4 regions of the Cryptosporangium sp. NPDC048952 genome follow, and region 4 is predicted to be linked to each of the others. Evidence: riboswitches for the same ligand, from Rfam matches in the RefSeq annotation. Region 4 holds a riboswitch; each other region holds the start of a gene.
The links. A riboswitch is a leader RNA that binds a small molecule or an ion and turns the genes downstream of it on or off. The one in region 4 is predicted to bind cobalamin.
Positions count from the first base shown of each region.

Region 1: another riboswitch for cobalamin. It lies ahead of ACGFY5_RS11865 (CbtB-domain containing protein); the one in region 4 lies ahead of cobN (cobaltochelatase subunit CobN).
Region 2: another riboswitch for cobalamin. It lies ahead of ACGFY5_RS07245 (ABC transporter substrate-binding protein); the one in region 4 lies ahead of cobN (cobaltochelatase subunit CobN).
Region 3: another riboswitch for cobalamin. It lies ahead of ACGFY5_RS06115 (putative cobaltochelatase); the one in region 4 lies ahead of cobN (cobaltochelatase subunit CobN).

Region 1 covers NZ_JBICTY010000002.1:786,659-790,049, forward strand. The annotation lists gene ACGFY5_RS11855 ((2Fe-2S)-binding protein) at 1-417, opposite strand, end outside; gene ACGFY5_RS11860 (CbtA family protein) at 483-1,289, opposite strand; gene ACGFY5_RS11865 (CbtB-domain containing protein) at 1,289-1,495, opposite strand; adenosylcobalamin (AdoCbl) riboswitch at 1,542-1,635, opposite strand; gene cobF (precorrin-6A synthase (deacetylating)) at 1,680-2,441, opposite strand; gene ACGFY5_RS11875 (helix-turn-helix domain-containing protein) at 2,451-3,161, opposite strand; gene ACGFY5_RS11880 (STAS domain-containing protein) at 3,321-3,391, shown strand, end outside.
Region 2 covers NZ_JBICTY010000001.1:1,528,683-1,532,073, forward strand. The annotation lists gene ACGFY5_RS07240 (FecCD family ABC transporter permease) at 1-24, opposite strand, end outside; gene ACGFY5_RS07245 (ABC transporter substrate-binding protein) at 30-1,019, opposite strand; cobalamin riboswitch at 1,076-1,256, opposite strand; gene ACGFY5_RS07250 (heme-binding protein) at 1,341-1,766, shown strand; gene ACGFY5_RS07255 (SGNH/GDSL hydrolase family protein) at 1,781-2,401, opposite strand; gene ACGFY5_RS07260 (MMPL family transporter) at 2,549-3,391, shown strand, end outside.
Region 3 covers NZ_JBICTY010000001.1:1,298,336-1,301,726, reverse strand. The annotation lists gene ACGFY5_RS06115 (putative cobaltochelatase) at 1-2,169, opposite strand; gene cobO (cob(I)yrinic acid a,c-diamide adenosyltransferase) at 1-1, opposite strand, end outside; cobalamin riboswitch at 2,266-2,392, opposite strand; gene ACGFY5_RS06110 (phosphoribosyltransferase) at 2,509-3,177, opposite strand; gene ACGFY5_RS06105 (response regulator) at 3,219-3,391, opposite strand, start outside.
Region 4 covers NZ_JBICTY010000001.1:749,866-753,256, forward strand. The annotation lists gene ACGFY5_RS03465 (precorrin-3B synthase) at 1-1,114, opposite strand, end outside; cobalamin riboswitch at 1,215-1,339, shown strand; gene cobN (cobaltochelatase subunit CobN) at 1,393-3,391, shown strand, end outside.

The DNA.
Region 1 (3,391 bases), on a different contig from region 4:
CACCGAGCTGTTCAGAGCCGACGCACTGTTGTCCCACAGGATCGCCGGCGCGATCGGGCACGTGGTCGCCGCCGCCGACGTCATCCCGACGACGAGCGGCACGACGGAGTCGGTGAACGCATCGAGGAGACCCGCCGCAGGCACCCGGGTCACCGAAGCAGCGAACGACAGCGGCACCATCCCGCCGAGCACCGGCTGCCACCAGATATCGGCAGACGGAACCGCCGACGAGGTCACGGCCAGCGCGAACGCCGGCGCCAGCACCCGCGCGACCACCCCGAGGTGCGCGGTCGAGAATGCCACCCGTTCCTCGACCGCCCCACCCAGCGCCTCCCGCACCGCCGCGGTCCGCGCTCTCCACGCGCGGCCCGCCGGGTCGAGGAGCTCGGTAACCGGCCGCCACGGCGCCGCCGGCACCGCGTCGACCGGATGCGTTTCGACAGCGAACGCGGGCCCCAGCGAGGCGAGCGCCGCGAACGAACTCAGGCCGGCACCGCGTCCCGGGCCGCCGCCCTCGCCGGGGCCAGGGCGCGCTCGGCCAGCGGCCCGAAGACCAGCCCGAACGTGCCCCACATGATCAGCTGCGCACCCACCGAGTACAGCCGGAAGAACGCCAGTACGTCCGCGGGGAAGCCCTCGTAGACGATCCGACCGCTCGGGTCACGCAACGGCTCCGGCATCTCGGCGATCGTCGGAAGCAGCAGCATCACGATGCCGACCGCGACGACGTACGCGCCACCGGCCAGCAGTGCCGCGTTCCAGTTGCCGAACCGCGCCGCCAGACGCTGCCCCAGCCACACCGCAGCACCGAGCAGCACGAGCGACGCCAGCACCATCGCGAGGTACAGCCCACCCCGGGTGGAGATCGTGTCGTCGTCACCGACGGCGGGCGGGTTGGCCGGGTACTTCAGCCAGGGCACCAGGAACAGCCCGACGAACGCGCCACCGGCGACCAGCAACGCCAGCACCCGTGGCCGCACGGCCCCGACCCGCCCCAGGCAGATCATGTAGATCACGGTGGCCAGAAGACCCATCGCGATGCCGAACACGACCAGACCGGTGCCGATACCGATGTTCGCCTGCACCGTGCGGCTGAACACTTCGGACTCGGCAGCCGGGATCGGGATCCCCGCCGCCCGGTCGAGGGCCTCCTGGGCAGCGCCCCGGCCCTCCTCGTAGTCGATCGCCTGCTGGATCTGCGGCTCGGCGAAGATGCGCGCGAACACGAACGCCAGCAGGCCGCCGACTCCGCCGGCGAGTGCGCCGCGGAGTAAGAGCTTCAGTTCCATCAGTGGCAGGGGAAGCCGAGGAAGTGACGCGCGTCGTGGATGTACTCGTGGACGTGCGCGTCGTTGCCGAACACCGACGTGGCGCCCTGATCGACACCGATGAAGTAGTAGGCGAGCAGCGCCAGCAGCACGGCAGCACCGAGGTAGACAGCACCCCGTGAGCCGGAGATCACTACCGGTGTCGCAACAGCAGACGGACTGGTCACGTCGAGCCTCCTCTGGGGATCGTGCGTCCCCTGTTCGAACGGGCCTCGTGACGGCACCAGTATCTGACTCACCGACCCGGAGGCCGGCTCACAGTGGCGCGACCGTGCTGGACTTCCACCAGCTTCCTCGCGCCGCCACGCTCCAGGCACCGTAGGCCCGCGAAAGGCTCCCGGTCAACGTGAGTTAGCGCTCCCTGCGTCGGATGAGGTAGGTGTCCATGATCCACCCCTTTTGTGCCCGTAGCTCGGCGCGCGTAGTGGCAACCCGATCCGCGACCTCGTCCAGCGGCCCAGCGATCAGCACCTCGTCCGCCCCACCCAGGTAAGCCCCCCAGAACAACGACGCGTCCTCACCGGTGAACCGGCGGAACGCCAGGCTCGCGTCCAGCATCACGACCAGGTCCAGATCGTTGTCGTGGTGGCCGTTCGCCACCCGCCGACCGGTCGTGACCACCACCGCACCGGCAGTGCGCGTCAGCGTGATGCGGTGCCGCGCGGCGAGCACCTGCACACTGCTGATGCCCGGCAGCACGTCGTACGCACACGCCACCTGCGCGCGTCCCACGATCGTGTCGAGCATGCGGATCGTGCCGTCGTAGAGCGCCGGGTCACCCCAGACCAGGATGCCCGCGGTGCCCTTCTCGGGCACTTCGACGCGCAGCGCGTGCTCCACCGCTGCCGACCGCGCATCCCGCCAGGCCTCCACGGCCCCCGCGTAGTCGTCGGCGGTCCGGTCCCGCGGCGGGTCGGCGATCGTCACGACCCGGTAGCCGTCGGTTCCGAGGAACCGCTCCAGGATCGCCTGCCGGGCGTCGGTGAGCTCCGCGGTCGTCTCTCCCTTGTCCAGAACAAGGAACACATCGACGCTACGCAGCGCATCGACCGCTTCGACGGTGAGCAGGCCTGGGTCGCCCGCCCCGATACCGATGACCCGAATGTGTCGCACCACCGCAGACTAGGTGTCGCGCCCCTGGTGGGCGCTCGCGACCCGGCGTTCCAACACGATCGCGGCGCGGTGGACCGCAGCCGCCGACCGTTCCGCCGAGCGCCCGGCGGGGGTGGCGATCTGCAGTGCCGCCCGCCCGCCGGCGGGGAGGCGTACCGGCACCGCGTAACACGTCAGGCCCGGCATCACGTCCTCGTCGTCGACCGCAGCACCGAACGGCCGGCGCCGCGCGGACGAGTGCCCGCCGAGTACGACACCGGCAGCCGTCGATCCGGGCATCTCCGACCCCGCCCGGGCATCGATCGGCAGCGGGTCGCGCCCGGGCACCATTTCCAGCGCGACGAACGACTCCCCGCCCGCGACCACCAGCGACACCGCGGCACCGGTCTGCTCCCGGAGTCCCTGGATGACGCTCGTCGCGGACGTCCGCAGCCCGGGGACCGGTTCGACGCGCTGCGCGAGCCCGAGCAGGTCGGCCGAGAGCGTCCAGTGACCGTCGCACCAGTCGACGGCCCCCGCGGCGCGCAACTGGCCCAGCATCCGGTGGACGGTCGGGCGCGGCAGCCCGGTCAGCTCCGCGACCCGGGTCACCTGCGCGACCTGCCCGGCCAGCGGTAAGGCGCGCAGCACCCGGAACGCGCCGTCGACGACGCTGCGACCGCCGGCACCCGACTCCATCACGACCCCGATTGTCCGATGCCGCGCAACCAGGCCGGCCATGCATCGAGTCTGGCGCCACCTCGCACAGCGGAGCTGACTACCGCGGGAGGTGGAGACAGCTGCAGTACGCCGGAGGACGGATTACACTGCACAGCGGGTTCGGCCGAGAGCCCGGTCACGCACATCTGCCCCACGGCAGACCTGACCGGAGGTCTCTCGATGCCTGACGTCTGCCCCCTCTCCGTCGCCGTGCACCACGACGAGTTCGCCGTCCGCCTGGAACTGAACGG
Region 2 (3,391 bases), 780 kb from region 4:
GGCGACACCCCGAGCCCAGAACACCTACTTCATGCTCCGTACCCCAGTGAAGTCAGTCCCGCCGACACTTTCTCCACGGCCTGCACCGTGCGGACACCGGGATCCATGTCGGAACCGCTCAGCACGATGTACCGCTTGTTCTTCACCGCGGTGAGTTTGCTCGCGACCGGGTCGGACTCCAGGAACTTCACCTTCGCAGCGGCGCTGTCACCGTCGTCACCGCGGGTGAGGTCGGCCAGCACGAGCACGTCCGGATCGCGGTCGAGAATGCTTTCCCAGCCGGTCTCCGGCCAGAGCTGCTTGCTGTCGGCGAACGCGTTCTTCGCGCCGACCGCGTCGGTGACCAGGCCCGGTGTGCCGCAGCACCCGGCGATGTACGGCGTCTTCGTGCTGGAGTACCACCACGCCAGCGTGACGTCCTTCGCGTCGAGGCCGCCGGTCGCGGCGGCCATCCGCTGCCGTAGCGACGTGTTCAGGTCCGCGCCGCGGTCCTGCACGTCGAACAGGATGGAGAGGTCGCCGATCTCGCGGTAGAGATCGTCGATCGTCAGCGCGCGGGTCTGGGTGGCGTCCTGCCCGGTGCATTCGCTCGACGACAGGTACGTCGGGATCTTCACCTGGTCGAACTTCGCGCGGTCGGCGACGCCTTCGGCCGTGTAGGTGTACGCGAACGTCGTGTAGACGAAGTCCGGTTCCTCTTCGAGCAGCCGCTCGAACGACGGGAAGTCCTTGGAGATCCGCGGCACCTTCTCGTTGGCGGCCGCGAAGGCGGGCAGCACCGGGTCGCTCCACGAGGCCGTACCGGCCATCCGGTCCTCCAGGCCGAGCGAGAGCAACAGTTCGGACGCCGGTTGGCTGATCGAGACCGCCTTGTCGATCGGCCGGTCGATGGTCACCGTGCGTCCGCAGTTCTCGACGCTGATCGGGTAGTCGCCGTCGGGCGCCGTGGACTCGGCGTCCTGACCGCCGCAGGCCGCGAGGAGCAACAGGCTCGCGGCGAGCCCATGACGTAACCGCATGAGGTACCTCGTAGATCGCGGACCCGATCGCGAGGCCCGTAGCCGATCCGCCGCCCGAGTGGACGTCGGTCGCCAGCAGGTCTTCGGACTCGGGTTCGTCCGACCGCGGCGCCTTCCCAGGCGGGAAGCCCAGTGGCCAGTACCACGGCCGTCCCCCTCACCGCTGCGCGTCAGCCCCGGATTCGCACCGGGTTCCCTGACCCACCTCGTGGGTTGACTGGCTTCCCGACGGTAACACGCACGTCTTCAACGATTCTGTTGACGAAATGCAGGGCGCTTCGAAACGATGGCACCGAGCCGAACGAGGACGGGAGCCCCCGCATGTCCTATGTCCGCAACAAGCCGAGCATCTCCAGCGAAGCGGCAGCCGTGTTGATCGCCGCCGCACGCGCGAAAGCCGACGAGTTGGGCGTCGCGATGTCGATCGCGGTGGTCGACGAGAGCGGGGACCTCAAGGCATTCGACCGCATGGACGGTTCGGTGCACGTCTCCATCCAGCTCGCCCAGGACAAGGCGTTCACCGCGATCGGGTTCGGGCTGAGCTCGGACGGGTGGTACGACTTCATCAAGGACGACGGCCCACTGGCCCTGGGGGCGCCGGCCGCGATCGACCGGCTCGTGACGTTCGGTGGTGGCTATCCCGTGGTTCTCGACGGGGCGATCGTCGGTGGCATCGGGGTCAGCGGCGGCCACTACTCGCAGGACATGACGGTCGCCCAAGCCGGCCTCGCCGCCCTGGGTGACTGACCCCGAACTAGGCGTCAGATGGAGCCGGTGGCGCGGGCGGCGGCCCGCGCCGCCGCTGCCCGTACGGACGGCGCGAGCGCCTCGGCGATGCGGGCATAACCCGCACTGGAGGGGTGAAAACGGTCGGCGCTGAACAGCGACACGTCGGTGGCGAACCCGGCGGAAGTGTCCAGTGCGTGCGCGGCGATCACCGCGCCCGCCGCCTCGGCCGCCCGGATCTGCGCCTCCTGCAGCGCCAGGCTCGCGGCGCGCACCGTCGGACGCATCGGCACCGGCACCCACGGCACGACGCTCAGGTCGGGCGCCGGCGCCACGACGACCTCGGCGCCTGATTCGCGTAGCGCCCCGACCGCCGCCCCGAGCCGGGCGGCGGCTTGCTGCGGCGGCACCAGGCCCGTTAGGTCGTTCGCACCGATGACGACCAGTGCCAGATCCGGCTTCCACGCCACAGTGCGCTGCACCTGCGCGGCCAGGTCCTGGCTACGGGCCCCCGGCACGGCAAAGACACGGACGTCCGTCGGGTGGCCGTCCTCGATCAGACGTCGGGTCAGCCGCGCGGCGACGGTGTCGTCGGCGCGAGCCGCGCCCTGCCCGTAAGCGATCGAGTCGCCCAGTACGGCGAAAGAGAGTGCCACGTCCGGTCCAACGTTCCGCGACGGTCGGAATTGCTTACTGGATCGTGTGAGTTAAAGCTCACAGTACTAGCCGCTCGGCTAGCGGGTAGGCCGGAGGGAAGGCACGATCTGACTTGGTGTCGTCTCCGTTCCGACCGAGGATCCACATTGGCAACCCTGCTGTACCGACTCGGCCGCGGTTCGTTCCGCCGGCGCAAACTCGTGGTCGCCCTCTGGCTGGTGGTGCTCGTCGCCCTGGGTGGTGCGGCGGTTGCCTTCAAGGGCGCGACCACCAACGACTTCGCGTTACCGGGCACCGAATCGCAGCGTGCGCTCGACGCCCTGGCCCGTGAGTTCCCCGCGGCCAGCGGTGCCACCGGCACGATCGTCGTGGCTGCTCCGGAAGGCAAGACGCTCACCGATCCGTCGTTCGCGGCGGCGATCAAGGGCCTGGTGAAGGAGGCCGCATCGCTGCCGGGTGTGGTCGGTGCGGTGGATCCGTACAGCGCGCAGGCGCTCACCCCGGACGGTCGGTACGCGCTGATCCAGGTGCAGTTCGACAAGCGCGCCGACGAGGTCACCGAGGAAGAGCGCGCCGCCTACGAGGAGTCCGGGCAGGCCGCCTTGGATTCCGGGGTGCAGGTCGAGCACGGTGGCGAGGTCATGAGCTCGCCGCCGGAGGTCGGTGGTACCGAGGCGATCGGTGTGGTCATCGCCCTGGTCGTCCTGCTGATCACGTTCGGCTCGCTGGTCGCCGCCGGGATGACGATGCTCAACGCGCTGATCGGCGTCGGCGCCGGCATGGCCGGACTGTTCGCGCTCACCAGCGTGATCGAGTTGAACAGCACGGCGCCGATCCTTGCGCTGATGCTGGGTCTGGCCGTCGGTATCGACTACTCGCTGTTCATCACCTCGCGGCACCGCCAGCACCTGACCGAGGGCCTCGACCCCGAGGAGGCGGCGGGCCGGTCCGTCGGTACCGCCGGGTCCGCGGTCGTGTTCGCCGGCATC
Region 3 (3,391 bases), 550 kb from region 4:
TCAGGCTGCTCCCCTCGCGACGTGCGCCAGGTTGTCGGCGTTCAGTTCTTCGAGGCGGAGTGCGGTGGCGCCGAGGTTCATGGCGAGTTCCTGGGCCAGTCCGAGGCGGATCGGGCCGGTTTCGCAGTCCACGACGACTGCCGCGGTGTGTTCCGCGGCGAGGAACGCGGCGGCGCGACGGGCGTCTTCCCTGGCGTTCTTGCCGTACGTGGCGCGGCCGTCGGTGACCACGACGAGGAGGGGTCGCCGGTGAGGGTTGCGCCGTTTTTCGAGCCGTATCACTTCGGCGGACTTGACGAGTCCCTGGGCGAGCGGGGTTCTCCCGCCGGTCGGGAGTTCGTCGAGGCGCCGGGCGGCGACCTCGATGCTGCCGGTGGGGGGCAGGGCGAGGGTCGCGGTGTCCTTGCGGAACGTCACCAAGCCGACGGTGTCGCGGCGCTGGTAGGCGTCCAGCAGTAACGACAGCACCGCGCCCTTGACCGCGGCCATGCGTTGCCGGGCCGCCATCGAGCCGGAGGCGTCGACGCAGAACAGGATCGTGTTGCTCTCCCGTCCGCGGCGGACCGCGGACCGCAGGTCCTGCTTCTCGAGCTTCAGGCCCGCGGTGCGTCCGCGTTGTTTCTGGTGCGGCGCCGCTGCCAGCAACGTCGCGATCAGGTGGACGTCGTGCACCGGGCCGTCCGGTCGTGCGGCTCGGACGACTCGGCCGCGGCGCGACTCGGCGAGGGAGCGGCGGCCCGTGGCGTCGGACTGGGATCGGCCTACGCCGGGAACGGTGAGGAGTTTGGTGCGGTAGGGGTCGGTGGCTTTTACCGCTGGTCGTTCGGGTGCGGGGCTGGGGAGGCGTGGCCGGTTGTCGTCTGCGGTTTCGTCGGCTCGGCCGCGGTCGGTTGCGGGGCTCGCGCCGTCGAGCGGTTCGCTCGTGTCGGGTGGGCGGCGATCGGGGCCGCTGTCCGTGCTGCTGTCGGGGGCGCCGTCGCTCGTGTTGCTCTCGGTGGTGCCGTCGTCGGGGCCGTCGGGGCCGTTGGGGCCGTTGGGGCTGTTGGGGCCGTCGTCGGGACCGTTGGGACCGTCGTCGGGACCGTTGGGACCGTCCGGGTCGTCGTCGGGGTCGTCGTCGGCGGCTTCCTGGAGGGCTTTGTCGAGCTGGTCCTGGTCCAGGCCGGGTGCGTCGAACGGGTTACGGCGGCGCCGGTGCGGCAACGCGAGTTCGGCGGCGCGCCGGATGTCGTCGTCCGTGACGTGGTCCCGCCCATTCCACGCCGCCAGCGTGACGGCCGTCCGCGCGGTGACGAGGTCGGCCCGGAGCCCGTCCACGTCGAACGCGGCGCACACGGCCGTGATCCGGCGCAGGGCGGCATCGCTCAGAGTGACGTCAGCCAGACGGGCGCGCGCCTCGACGATGCGTTCGGCGAGCTCGGCGTCGGCGTCGGCCCAGCGGGCTGCGAAGCCTTCGGGGTCGGCCTCGTAGGCCAGCCGCCGCCGCACGACCTCGGCCCGTTCGGCGGGCCGGCGGCTCGCCGTGACCTCCACCGTCAGACCGAAGCGGTCGAGCAACTGCGGACGCAGCTCGCCTTCCTCCGGGTTCATGGTGCCGACGAGCAGGAACCGCGCCGCGTGCCGCACCGAGACGCCGTCACGCTCGACGTACGCGCGGCCCATGCCGGCGGCGTCGAGGAGCGTGTCGACCAGGTGGTCGGCGAGCAGGTTGACCTCGTCCACGTACAGGACGCCCCGGTGCGCGGCCGCGAGCAACCCGGGCTGGTACGCCCGCACCCCCTCGGTGAGCGCCCGCTCCAGATCGAGCGCCCCCACCAGCCGATCCTCGGTGGCCCCCACCGGCAACTCCACCAACCGCGCGGGGCGCGTTTCGGCGGCCACGCCTCCAGCCGAGGCGCCGACGCCATCCGGGCCTGCGGGCGCCGGGAGATGCGGGCCGTCGGGGCATTGGGGGTCGGGGGCGGCCGGGTCGCAGGCGAAGCGGCAGCCGGTCACCACCGTGATGGGTGGGAGCAGGGCGTGCAGCGCCCGGACGACCGTCGACTTCGCAGTGCCCTTCTCGCCCCGGGCGAGCACACCACCGATAGCAGGCGAAACGGCGTTGAGCGTCAACGCCAAACGGAGGTCGTCCAGACCGACGACCGCGGAGAACGGGTACGGCGGAGTCACCCGCCGATCACGCACGAGGGCATGCCAGGATCCTTCCCGCGGGTGTCCACGCCCGCGTGTGCGATGGCCTGCGAGCAGGCTCGCAGGGAGCGGACGCAGTGTCCTGGCTCCCGGATCGAAGCGTGTCCTCGGCCTTCCAGCCGTTACCGGCCGTGACCATTGAGTGAGGTCGGCTCCCCGGTGACAGTGGCGGGACCGCGCCGGATTCTCACCGGTCTTCCTGCCCTCCGCTCGCCGTAACTGTGACTCACCACGTCCCCATCGTCAAAGGTGCGAGACGTGCGTCACCGCCGTCCGGGCGCCCGCGCTTCCTCGCTCACGGCGCGACAGTGAGCAGCCTCAAAGGCGCAACGCGGCCGAGTCACGGCGGGCCGCGGTCAGCTCCGCTTCCACCTCTTCGTCGGTGAGCTGCGGAAAGTCCCGGTAGTGGTACCCGACCGCGCGGAACTCCGGCGGCGCGCTCACGCACACCACGGCGTCCGCCTCGACGCCGAGGATGATCACGGCCTGCGGTGCGCACACCGGCGCCGCGAACACCAGGTGCGCGGGCCGCAGCGCCCGCAACGACCGCAGCGCGGCCCGTGCGGTGGCACCGGTCGCGAGCCCGTCGTCCACCACGACCACCGTGCGCCCCTCCACCACCGGCGCCGGTCGACCGCCCCGGTACCGCTCGGTGCGTCGCACCGCCTCGGCTCGTTCCCGCTCGACGTCAGGCTGGAGTTCCTGCAACGTGAGGCCCACCTGGCCGAGCAGTCCCTCGTCGAACAGCGCGGGGCCGTCGACGGTCACGGCGCCGACGCCGAGCTCGCGGTGCCACGGCACCCCGATCTTGCGCGAGACGACGACGTCCAGCTCGCCGTGGACCGCGGCGGCCACGGTCCGCGCGATCGGGACGCCACCGCGCGGCAGCCCCAGCACGAGGGGCACCTCGTGCTCCTTCAGGTGTTCGGCGACGGCGACCGCCAGCGCACGGCCCGCCTCCGCCCGGTCAGCGAAGTAGTCCGACATGTCGCACCTCCGGTTACCGCGGGTTACCCCGATAACCGGCGTCACACGCCTCCGAGACCACGTTCGCGGGCCAGGAGCAGCGCTTCTGCGCGGCTCGGTACCCCGAGTTTCGTCAACACGTTCGCGACGTGGTTGCGCACGGTCTTCGGGCTCAGGACGAGACGGCGGGAGATCGTGGTGTTGTCGTAGCCCCGGGCCACGAGGTCGAGCACCT
Region 4 (3,391 bases):
CTGCGGCGTCGGCTCGGACGTCTGCGCGGGACTTGGCGCATCCCGGGAGACCCGTGCAGGCCGAAGCGCTCGCCCAGGGGGACGCCGGGTCGGTGATCAGCCCGGCGTCGGCCAACGTGGCCAGTGCCATCGGGTCCGCTCGCGGCAGCACCACACCCCGCCACGGAGTGACGATGATCTCCTCCCGAGCCACCGCGGCAATCACATCCATCTGCGCCCCACTCAACCGTCCCAGCGGCACCCCCACCGCCACCCCCACGTCCCGCGCTCCCGCGTGCGGCGCTCCCGCGTCGTCAGCGTGCGGCGCTCCCGCGCCATCAGCGTGCGGCGCTCCCGCGCCATCAGCGTGCGGCGCTCCCGCGCCATCAGCGTGCGGCGCTCCCGCGCCCGCCGGGTGCGGGGCCACGGCGACGACACCCAGGGGGGTGGACGCGGGAGGGCTCGGGGACTCGGGGGCCGACGGTTCGATGCGGGCGCACGCCAAGGACTCGTGCATTCGGCTCGCGACGCGCGGCACCGCGTCGTCGAGCTCGGAAAGACGCCAGGCCTTGGAGGCCTGAGCCGCGCGCTCGGCGAGAAAGCACCGCGCAGCGGCGATCAAGGCCGGAACGGCCTGGTCAGGACGAACCCGCAGACCGCTGTCGACGCCAGCCAACAGCACCGGGACGGTGTCCGAGCCGAGCAGAACGGTCACGTCGGCACCCAGCGAAATCACGTCCCGATCGGTGTCGATCGCGAACAGGAACCGTCCGGGCAGCTCGGCCAACTCCAACGAACCACACAGCGCACGATCGAGCGCGTCAACAACCCCGAAAACACCGCCGAGGGGCGACGCGACGATGTTCCGGACCCGTTCGTGCGTGGCCGAGGGAAGCAGTCCGACGTCAGCCAGCCGATCAGCGAGCGCGGACGAATCCGTCACGCCCCTGATCTGCAGATTCCCCCGCGACGTGAGCTCCAACGGGGCGAACGACCGCAACACGTTCCACTGGGTGAGGCTCACCACACCACCGGGGATCCGCACCCGCGCCAGGCCACCGTCCGCAGCCTCGTGCACCTGCAACGCGCCTGGGCAGCTGTCTGCAGCCTGGCGGAAGGGCACGGCGGTGGGCATAGTCCGGATGCTACGTGTCGCTCCGGTGATCCCCATTGGGCCCACTTGACGATTGGGACCCTGATCACCAGTGTTGAAAGGCCATGAGCGGTGTCAGGTGGAGGAAGCCGGTGTGAATCCGGCGCGGTCCCGCCACTGTTACCGGGGAGCGATCTCGCACTCGAAAGCCACTGCTGCGAAGCGGGAAGGCTGCGGGGGAGCGCCGATCCGGGAGCCAGGAGACTCCAGACGCCGCTGACCACGACCCGGGGCGCGGACCCCGAGTGAGGACGCCCTGCGTGATTCTGCTGCTCTCGACGTCGGACACGGACCTGCTCTCGGCGCGGGCGAGCGGCGCTGACTATCGGCTCGCGAACCCGGCGCGTGTTTCCGTCGACGACTTGCCGGGGCTGACCGACGGGGTCGACCTGGTCGTCGTCCGGATTCTCGGTGGGCGCCGGTTCTGGGAGGAGGGGCTCGACGCGCTCCTGGCCGGGTCGTTGCCGGTGATCGTGCTCGGTGGGGAGATCGCGCCGGACGCGGACCTGATGCAGCTCTCGACGGTGCCGGCGGGGGTCGCCGCCGAAGCGCACGGGTACCTCGCGCAGGGCGGCTCCGAGAACCTCACGCAGCTGCACAACTTCCTCAGCGACACCGTTCTCCTCACCGGCCTCGGGTTCGAGCCCGCCACCGAAATGCCCACCTGGGGCACCCTCGACCGCACCCCGAGCGCCACCGGAACAATCACCAAAGCACCCACCACCAAAGCGCCCACCACCGCGCCCACCACCAAAGCGCCCAGCGCCGCCGCGCCCAGTGCCGCCGCGGCCGCCGCCGCTGCGCCCGCCGCCGAAGGCGCCGCGGCAGAAGCGCCCGCCACCGAAGGCGCCGCCACCGAAGGCGCCGCCACCGAAGGCGCCGCGGCAGAAGGCGCCGCGGCAGAAGGCGCCGCGGCAGAAGCGCCGGCTGCGCCGCGGCCGACCGTCGCGGTGCTGTACTACCGCGCGCACCACATCGCCGGGAACACGTCGTTTGTCCACTCCCTCTGCGACGCGATCGAGAACGCCGGCGGGCAAGCGCTCCCCGTCTTCTGCGCGAGCCTCCGGACTGCGCCCGACGAGCTCCTCGCCACGCTGAAGAAGGCCGACGCTCTCGTCGTCACCGTGCTCGCCGCAGGCGGAACGAAGCCCGCCACGGTCAGCGCCGGCGGCGACGACGACGCCTGGGACGTGGGCGCACTCGCCGCCCTCGACGTCCCGATCCTGCAGGGCCTGTGCCTCACCAGCAGCCGCGCCACCTGGGACGCCAGCGACGACGGGCTCTCCCCACTGGACAATGCGACCCAGGTCGCGATCCCGGAGTTCGACGGCCGGATCATCACGGTCCCGTTCTCGTTCAAGGAGATCGACGCCGACGGCCTCACCGTCTACGTCGCCGACCCGGAACGGGCCGCGCGCGTGGCCGGCATCGCGGTCAAGCACGGCGTGCTCCGGCACATCGCGCCCGAGAACAAGAAAATCGCGCTCATGCTCAGCGCCTACCCCACCAAGCACGCCCGCGTCGGCAACGCGGTGGGCCTCGACACCCCGAAGTCCGCGGTGAAGCTCCTCCAAGCGCTCAAGGACGCCGGCTACGAGATCGGCGATCTCCCGGGCGTCGAAGCGCAGGACGGCGACGCGCTCATCCACGCGCTGATCAAGGCCGGCGGCCACGACACCGCCTGGCTCACCGAGGAGCAGCTCGCCGCGAACCCGGTGCGGATTCCGGCGGCCGAATACAAAAAGTACTTCGATTCCCTCGACGAAGCTCTCCGCGAGAAAATGGAGCGCCACTGGGGCCCGCCCCCCGGCGAGCTCTACGTCCACGACGGAGACATCGTCCTGGCCGCGCTCCGGGGCGAGAACGTCGTCGTGATGATCCAGCCGCCGCGGGGGTTCGGCGAGAACCCGGTCGCGATCTATCACGACCCGGACCTTCCGCCGAGCCACCACTACCTGGCCGCGTATCGCTGGCTCGCGTCCCAGTTCGGAGCCGACGCGGTCGTCCACCTGGGCAAACACGGCAACCTCGAGTGGTTGCCGGGCAAGACCGTCGGGATGTCGGCCGCCGACGGTTCCGACGCCGCCCTCGGTGACCTGCCGCTCATCTACCCGTTCCTGGTCAACGACCCGGGCGAGGGAACGCAGGCCAAGCGGCGCACGCACGCCACGCTGGTCGACCACCTCGTGCCCCCGATGGCCCGCGCCGACTCGTACGGCGACATCGCGCGGCTCGAGCAGCTGCTCGACGAGCACGCGA